Regions from separate parts of the Cytobacillus sp. FSL M8-0252 genome, predicted to be linked through region 2. Evidence: a T-box and tRNA genes for the amino acid it is inferred to sense, from the RefSeq annotation. Region 2 holds a T-box; the other holds one or more tRNA genes.
What was found. A T-box is a leader RNA that pairs with one kind of tRNA and senses whether it is charged. The one in region 2 lies ahead of tyrS (tyrosine--tRNA ligase), so its partner is inferred to be a tRNA-Tyr.

Region 1: it has a tRNA-Tyr gene. The T-box ahead of tyrS (tyrosine--tRNA ligase) is inferred to sense a tRNA for this amino acid. The anticodon was not compared.

Annotation. Positions count from the first base shown of each region.
Region 1 is NZ_JBBOWZ010000001.1:1,544,868-1,549,110, reverse strand. It holds gene MKX83_RS08045 (iron-hydroxamate ABC transporter substrate-binding protein) at 1-642, opposite strand, end outside; gene MKX83_RS08040 (ABC transporter ATP-binding protein) at 706-1,521, opposite strand; tRNA gene MKX83_RS08035 (tRNA-Gly) at 1,860-1,930, opposite strand; tRNA gene MKX83_RS08030 (tRNA-Leu) at 1,934-2,016, opposite strand; tRNA gene MKX83_RS08025 (tRNA-Leu) at 2,038-2,126, opposite strand; tRNA gene MKX83_RS08020 (tRNA-Cys) at 2,158-2,231, opposite strand; tRNA gene MKX83_RS08015 (tRNA-Gly) at 2,251-2,325, opposite strand; tRNA gene MKX83_RS08010 (tRNA-Gln) at 2,331-2,405, opposite strand; tRNA gene MKX83_RS08005 (tRNA-His) at 2,452-2,527, opposite strand; tRNA gene MKX83_RS08000 (tRNA-Trp) at 2,534-2,607, opposite strand; tRNA gene MKX83_RS07995 (tRNA-Tyr) at 2,611-2,694, opposite strand; tRNA gene MKX83_RS07990 (tRNA-Thr) at 2,706-2,778, opposite strand; tRNA gene MKX83_RS07985 (tRNA-Phe) at 2,782-2,857, opposite strand; tRNA gene MKX83_RS07980 (tRNA-Asp) at 2,912-2,988, opposite strand; tRNA gene MKX83_RS07975 (tRNA-Met) at 2,992-3,065, opposite strand; tRNA gene MKX83_RS07970 (tRNA-Val) at 3,076-3,151, opposite strand; tRNA gene MKX83_RS07965 (tRNA-Glu) at 3,156-3,230, opposite strand; tRNA gene MKX83_RS07960 (tRNA-Ser) at 3,246-3,339, opposite strand; tRNA gene MKX83_RS07955 (tRNA-Asn) at 3,342-3,416, opposite strand; rRNA gene rrf (5S ribosomal RNA) at 3,436-3,553, opposite strand; rRNA gene MKX83_RS07945 (23S ribosomal RNA) at 3,783-4,243, opposite strand, start outside.
Region 2 is NZ_JBBOWZ010000001.1:3,597,876-3,602,118, reverse strand. It holds gene MKX83_RS18050 (transglycosylase domain-containing protein) at 1-1,787, opposite strand, end outside; T-box leader at 1,967-2,190, shown strand; gene tyrS (tyrosine--tRNA ligase) at 2,256-3,506, shown strand; gene MKX83_RS18040 (glycosyl-4,4'-diaponeurosporenoate acyltransferase CrtO family protein) at 3,552-4,061, opposite strand; gene MKX83_RS18035 (glycosyltransferase family 2 protein) at 4,058-4,243, opposite strand, start outside.

The DNA.
Region 1 (4,243 bases), 2.1 Mb from region 2:
ACCAAGTGCTTGATAAATGATTTCTGTTCCGCGTCCCCAGTTCTCACCATACACATACATGTCTTTACCAAATGTCTCAAATACCATAATAGTCGCATCATCACCAATTGCCTCTTTTACTTTCTCACCTTCAGCAGCTGTCTTTTCTTTCCACTCTTCCACCCATGCTTGTGCTTCCTGCTCTTTTCCTAACACCTTACCTATTTCAAGGTGTTGATCTAAATAGCCATATTTTTCATAAGTTAATGTGACGGTTGGCGCGATTTCTTTGTATTTATCTAAATTTTCGTCAGTTGAATATGCAATAATTAAATCTGGTTCTAATTCTAATAATTTCTCTACATTATCTGCTGTAATGACTTCAGAATCTTTCAGTTTATCACCATAAAATTTGTTCGCTTTAGACCACTCATCTATTGCTACTGGCGTAATCCCTAATGATAGAACATTACCAGTGTAAGCCATAGATGCTACTCTTTCAGGATTAGCTGGTAACTCCATTTCTCCATTTTCTGATTTATATGTAAATGTTTCTTTTTCCGTTTCCTTACTGCCTTCACCTGACGATTCATTCCCACCATTTCCGCAAGCTGTTAAAACTAATAATAGAATAAAAAATAAAAATACCAATTGCTTTTTCAAGTTCTCCATCCACCTTTAAAATAATAATCATTCTCAATTATAGTCAAAAAAAGAAGCAAATCATTAAACGACTTGCTCTTGAACTACCATCCTACTATCAATTAAATCATAAGTTAAGCAGATTGGTTTTTGTGTACGTGGATCAATACCAATTTCTGCATCAATATTAAATACTTCTCTTAAAATCTGCTTATTCATAACTTCCTTCGCAGCACCATTTTTAATAATTTTGCCTGCTCTCATAGCAATTAAATAATCAGCAAACCTTGCTGCATGGTTTAAATCATGAATAACCATAACAATTGTTCTATTTTCTAATTGATTAAGCTCTTTTAACAGTTCTAATACTTCCAATTGATGACACATATCTAAATATGTAGTCGGCTCATCTAATAAGATTATATCAGTCTCTTGAGCCAAAGCCATCGCGATCCATACTCTTTGCCGCTGTCCACCAGACAATGCATCTACTTCTCTATCTTTAAATTCTGCAATTCCTGTTACTTGGAGTGCCCAATCTATCACCTGGCGATCTTTTGCTGTTAATCTCCCCATACCCTTTTGATATGGAAATCTTCCATAAGATACTAGCTCTGAAACCGTTAAGCCTTCAGGAGCATCAGGAGATTGAGGAAGAATGGCCATTTTTTGTGCAATCGCTTTTGTCGATTCCTTACTGATTTGCTTACCATCAAGATATACAGACCCAGCTTTGGCTTGGATAATTCTTGCAATCGTCTTTAAGACAGTCGATTTACCACAACCATTCGGCCCAATAATAGCCGTAATCTCACCGTCTGGTATCATCATGTTTAAGTTCTTCACAATCTCTCTATCACCGTATGCAATTCTTAAGTCTTCAGTAAATAATCTAGACAAGGTCATTCACTCCATCCGAACATTTTAGATCATCATCATGTCATTGATAATGATTATCAACTTCAAAGAAAATTTTATCTAATAAAAGCTATCCTGTCAACCATCAATCCGAAAAGTTTTCATTTCCAACATATTTCTTGTTAACCAACCTGTATTCTGCATATATTTTTTAAGGAGAATGCATTTCTCGTTACTGAAGCCTTTCATCCATTCTCTTCACTCATTATGCACTTCGTTAAGGTTAGTAAAAAACAACAAAACTAATCACTTCAACTAAAAAAAACTGTAGACAATCTGCTAATAAATAGAGATTGTCTACAGTCCTTAACTTCCATATAAGCGGGTGAAGGGAATCGAACCCTCATCATCAGCTTGGAAGGCTGAGGTTTTACCACTAAACTACACCCGCAAATACCGGTGGTCGGGGTCGAACCGACACTCCGTGATGGAACACGATTTTGAGTCGTGCGCGTCTGCCAATTCCGCCACACCGGCAAATATTCTTTTATTTAATTATGGTGCCGAGGACCGGAATCGAACCGGTACGGTAGTCACCTACCGCAGGATTTTAAGTCCTGTGCGTCTGCCAGTTCCGCCACCCCGGCATGAGGTGTATAAAAATGAGTGAATATGTATTGGAGGCGGCAACCGGATTTGAACCGGTGGTGAAGGTTTTGCAGACCTCTGCCTTACCACTTGGCTATGCCGCCATCAATATAAATAACTACTTGGAGCGGAAGACGGGATTCGAACCCGCGACCCTCACCTTGGCAAGGTGATGTTCTACCACTGAACTACTTCCGCAGATCTGGCTGGGCTAGCAGGGTTCGAACCTGCGAATGACGGAATCAAAATCCGTTGCCTTACCACTTGGCTATAGCCCATTTGTATATTCTATGCATGAAAGCAAAAAATGTGAATTTAAAATAATGGGGCGGCTGATGGGAATCGAACCCACGAATGTCGGAACCACAATCCGATGCGTTAACCACTTCGCCACAACCGCCATAATTGGCAGGGGTAGTAGGAATCGAACCCACATCAAAGGTTTTGGAGACCTTCGTTTTACCATTAAACTATACCCCTAGATGGTGGAGGGGGGCAGATTCGAACTGCCGAACCCGAAGGAGCGGATTTACAGTCCGCCGCGTTTAGCCACTTCGCTACCCCTCCATAAAAAACAATGCCGGCCAGAGGACTTGAACCCCCAACCTACTGATTACAAGTCAGTTGCTCTACCAATTGAGCTAGGCCGGCAAATGGTGGCTCAGGACGGAATCGAACCGCCGACACAAGGATTTTCAGTCCTTTGCTCTACCGACTGAGCTACTGAGCCAAAACTTATACGTTTTACAATATGTTTTAAATTAATTTGTGTGAATTTATGTAGTGGCGGTCCGGACGGGACTCGAACCCGCGACCTCCTGCGTGACAGGCAGGCATTCTAACCAACTGAACTACCGGACCAAATTGCGGGGGCAGGATTTGAACCTGCGACCTTCGGGTTATGAGCCCGACGAGCTACCGGACTGCTCCACCCCGCGATAATATGAATGGTGGAGGATGACGGGATCGAACCGCCGACCCTCTGCTTGTAAGGCAGATGCTCTCCCAGCTGAGCTAATCCTCCAAAATGGTGACCCCTACGGGATTCGAACCCGTGTTACCGCCGTGAAAGGGCGGTGTCTTAACCGCTTGACCAAGGGGCCAATTTATATGTTTAATGGCGGAGAGCAAGGGATTTGAACCCTTGAGACGGCTATAAACCGCCTACACGATTTCCAATCGTGCTCCTTCGGCCAGCTCGGACAGCTCTCCATTGGCTCCGCAGGTAGGATTCGAACCTACGACCGTTCGGTTAACAGCCGAATGCTCTACCACTGAGCTACTGCGGAATAATTTAATAGTATGTATGCCCGGCAACTTCCTACTCTCACAAGGGGACAGCCCCTAACTACCATCGGCGCTTTAGAAGCTTAACTTCCGTGTTCGGTATGGGAACGGGTGTGACCTTCTCGCTATCGCCACCGGACTTTTTAAAGACATATATTATTATAACGTCTTTAATAAAATTTTCAAGAGAAATTTTAAATCATTCTCTGAAAACTAGGTAATGTTGAAGAAGATTGTTTTGAGTAATCGCCTGAATGCGTGCTGACGCGACTACTTACGTAGTGCTGTCTAGCTGCGGCGGCTTGAAGCCGCCCGCATTTCGTATTGTCCAGCTACAGCGCCTAGGTAGGCGCTTTCGCTTTTCGTTTTTGGTTAAGTCCTCGATCGATTAGTATTAGTCAGCTGCATGTGTCGCCACACTTCCACCTCTAACCTATCAACCTGATCATCTTTCAGGGATCTTACTAGCTTGCGCTATGGGAAATCTCATCTCGAGGGGGGCTTCATGCTTAGATGCTTTCAGCACTTATCCCTTCCGCACATAGCTACCCAGCGATGCCTTTGGCAAGACAACTGGTACACCAGCGGTGCGTCCATCCCGGTCCTCTCGTACTAAGGACAGCTCCTCTCAAATTTCCTGCGCCCACGACGGATAGGGACCGAACTGTCTCACGACGTTCTGAACCCAGCTCGCGTACCGCTTTAATGGGCGAACAGCCCAACCCTTGGGACCGACTACAGCCCCAGGATGCGATGAGCCGACATCGAGGTGCCAAACCTCCCCGTCGATGTGGACTCTTGGGGGAGATAAGCCTGTTATCCCCGGGGT
Region 2 (4,243 bases):
CCTTCTTTATCAGTAATCTTATCAATCATATAAGCATCTACGAATTTACCGTTATTAGCAAATGTAGTAAATGCATTCGTATTTTCCTCAACGGAAACACCATTTGTTAATGAACCTAATGCAGCTGATCTATTCGTTTTATCTTCTGCGGTTAATGTGGTTATACCCATCTTTTCAAGATATTGTGCCGGATTTTGGCTCAAAATATCGGTATAAAGTTTAACCGCTGGGACGTTATAAGATTGTTCAACGGCATACCTTGCTGAAACTAAACCATGGTAGGTAAAAGAATAGTTTTTTGGCCAATAGTCACTTGAACCTGGATTTAAGCGCAGTGGCACATCGGGAAGAATACTTCCTGGTTGTGCTGCACCAAGTTCGAATGCAGGACCATAAACAAGTAATGGTTTCATGGTTGAGCCGTTTGGTCTTAACGTATCGGTTGCATGGTTAAGGTCTTCATTTAAGGATACACCCTTGCCACGACCACCAACAAAGCTCAGAATTTTCCCTGTACTGTTTTCAATAAGTTGTCCACCAACCTCCACTGGTTCCATTACTTCTTTTTCTTCACCATCGATTACATAGGTTGCACTTTTGGCTGGGCCGTAGTTAGGATAATCTTTAACAACTTTTTGCCAAGCTTCATAAATATCTTTATCAATAGTTGAGTGAACATGATAACCATTCTGTCTTAATGCTCGATCAGCTAAAATAAGATATTCGTTTTTAAGGTCACCAGTTAAATCAGCTTCTTCATAGCCATCTTGTTCTGCTAAGATGGATGCTAAAAGCTCCTTGGCGCGGTCTTGAATTTCATAAGTTAAATAAGGGTATTTTTCAATTGCATCATCATTTTTCGGTTTTCTAAAGTCAGCAACAATATCATACTCACTAGCTTCTTTATATTCTTTTTCAGTAATCCTTTCATCATCGTACATTCTCTTAAGTACGACTTTCATACGATCAATGCCTGGTTGTAGAGACTCTTCATCCTTTAAGCCACCACCTTGTTGGAATGGTGTATAACCAAAAGGTGACTGAGGCATACCAGCAATAAAAGCTGCTTGCGGAATAGATACATCTTTAGCATCAACACCAAATAAACCTTGAGCAGCAGCCTGAACGCCAGCGATATTTCTACCTTCCGCATTTCGGCCAAAAGTAGAGACATTTAAATAAGCTTCAAGAATCTCCTCTTTATCAAAATAATTCTCTAACCTTAATGCGAGTAAGATTTCTTTTGCTTTTCGATCAAAAGAAACTTCGTTTGTTAAGATCTGGTTTTTTATCAGTTGCTGAGTTAATGTACTTCCTCCAGATTGAGTAGAGGCGTTAGTTACTTCTTGAAACAGTGCACGTAGGATAGCTTTTGGCACTACACCTTCGTGCTCATAAAAGTACTCATCCTCTGTGGCAATAACAGCATCTCTCAAATATGGTGAAACATTTTCTAGCTTCACTTCTTCTCTTTCAAGGTCCGTTCTTACATTTCCTAAATATACATCACCAGCGAAATATAATTTTGAGGTTTCCTCATAATTATAGATATCTTTTTGCATATTTTCATAAGAACGAAGGGGTTCATCTTTAACAAGAGAAGCAAAATAGCCAATACCTGTGGCACCTGCAAATGCCCCACCTAAGATAACGGTAATTGCAAGTATTAATAATAAGTTCCATATAACTTGATATGTAATACGTGCGCCTTTTTTGGTTTTATTATGAGTTAAAAAACCGAACGCGGCTTTTGCTTTTTCTTTTATCTTGCTGAAGGTCTCATTCATTCGTTCATCCCTCCTAAAATCAAATACATTATAGCATAACCTAACAGGTAATATGACAAGGTTCGTCATAAAGTACAAAATTCATATTTTTCCTATTGGGATGAAAAAAAGTTAAAAAAACGTCATATTGACATTGGTTATTCTTTTATGATAAAAATGCATTATTACGATTCAATTTAATATTAGCGTTGATGGGTCATAAGTAGTCATTCTATCCCTGTTTTCAGAAAGTCGACGGTTTGCTGTGAGTCGATACAAATAGAAGTGCGAAATACCTCCCGGAGCTTTTACTGCGAATGAATATATCTAGTAGTAGTAAACGGTATTTCCGTTATCAGTGAAGAGTGGAGAATAATAGTGTTCTCAAACTGGGTGGTACCGCGCAAAGAAATGCGTCCCTGCAATGAGCAGGGGCGTATTTTTTTTGGATAAAAATTTATCTTTTATGAAATAAAGGAGGAAAAGTGGATGAATTTATTAGAAGATTTACAGTGGAGAGGCATTATTTATCAACAAACAGATGAAGAGGGGATGAAGGATCTTTTAGAAAAAGAAAAGATTTCCTTATATTGTGGGATGGATCCGACTGGTGATAGTATGCATATTGGTCATTTATTACCCTTCTTAACATTGAGAAGGTTTCAAAATGCTGGGCATCGTCCGATTGTGTTAGTAGGGGGGGCAACTGGGTTAATTGGTGATCCAAAGGCGACAGAAGAAAGAACACTACAAACGATTGAGAAAGTACAAGAAAATGTTGCTTCTTTATCACAGCAATTAGAACGTATTTTTGATTTTGAAGGAGATAATGGAGCGACATTAGTCAATAATTACGACTGGACATCGAGTATGAATATTGTCACTTTCCTCAGGGATTACGGTAAACATATTGGGGTTAACTATATGTTAGCTAAAGATACGATTGCTAAAAGATTAGAATCAGGTATTTCTTTTACGGAATTCACTTATACGATTTTACAAGGGATGGACTTTAAGCATCTTTATGAAAATCATCAATGTAAAATTCAAATTGGCGGCAGTGATCAGTGGGGTAATATTACAACTGGGCTTGAGCTTATCCGTAAAATGGTTGGAGAAGGTGCAAAAGCATACGGTATGACCATTCCGCTTGTGACAAAAGCTGACGGTACGAAGTTTGGAAAAACAGAAGGTGGAGCCATTTGGTTAGATGCCGAAAAAACATCACCTTATGAGTTTTATCAGTTCTGGATTAATACAGCAGATGCAGATGTCATTAAATACTTGAAATACTTCACATTCCTATCACGTGAAGACATCGAAGCTTTGGAAGTAGCTGTCCAAGAAGAGCCTCATTTACGTAAAGCACAAAAGGCATTAGCAGAAGAAATGACGAGACAAATACATGGTGAAGCAGCATTGAACCAAGCGCTGAAAATTACTGAAGCCTTATTCAGTGGACAAATTAAAGAGTTAACCGCTGCGGAAGTAAAGGAAGGGTTTAAGGATGTTCCTTCTTATCAACATACTGGAGAGGGCAATATTGTTGACTTACTTGTAGAGGCTAAAATTTCGCCTTCTAAAAGACAAGCGAGAGAAGACGTAACGAACGGTGCAATCTACATTAACGGTGATCGTATGCAACAGGTTGATTATCAGTTGAGTGAGCAAGATAAAATAGAGGGTCAATTTACAGTTATTCGTCGCGGGAAGAAGAAATATACATTAATTCAATATTAAAATGAAGTAGCCTATTTCTAAAAATTAGAGATAGGCTACTTATCTTTAGTAAACAGTTTTTCTGCATTTTTTTAATGCTATTAAGCGTATTAAGCGTGGCCGATTATAGCGTTGTACGATAATAATAGGTAAATTAAATATTAATGCATAGGCAATCATTACCCAACCTGCCCAAATGGGGTTCCAAATGAAAAATAAACATGCAGGTGGTATGGATAGCCAGTGGGTGAGCTCTGCTCTTCTAGATTCATATAAGAAAACTTCAAGGTCTGACAGAGAAACACCCTGTAAGTTTTGTTTTTCGTATCCTTTAGAAATAATATGCTTACCATCTGGAATTTTATGTTTCCACTGTCTTACCTTAACCAGCCATTGCCAAAGCTCTCCGTTTTTCTCCCATTTTTTTGATTGATAAAGATGAGAATCATTTTTAAACCAACGGAGTGGTAGAGAAGCTAGTAAAAGAGATAAACTGATGTGAATGAAACCCCATGCAAGAATATTAACTGTCAAAAGAGCGAGTGGTGTAAGGGTGAAAATCGGAAAAATATTCATACTTTTACCTTCCTACCACGCCAGTTCACCCTTTTTTTAATTCGCGTTAAATAAAGAGAATATACAAATGTTAGTGTAAAGAAACAAAATAAAAATGGATAAAGGACAATACTCGCTATATGAAAACGACCGATTTTTTGAGACTGCAAAATAAGATGATAGATGTAAAGAAGATAAAATCC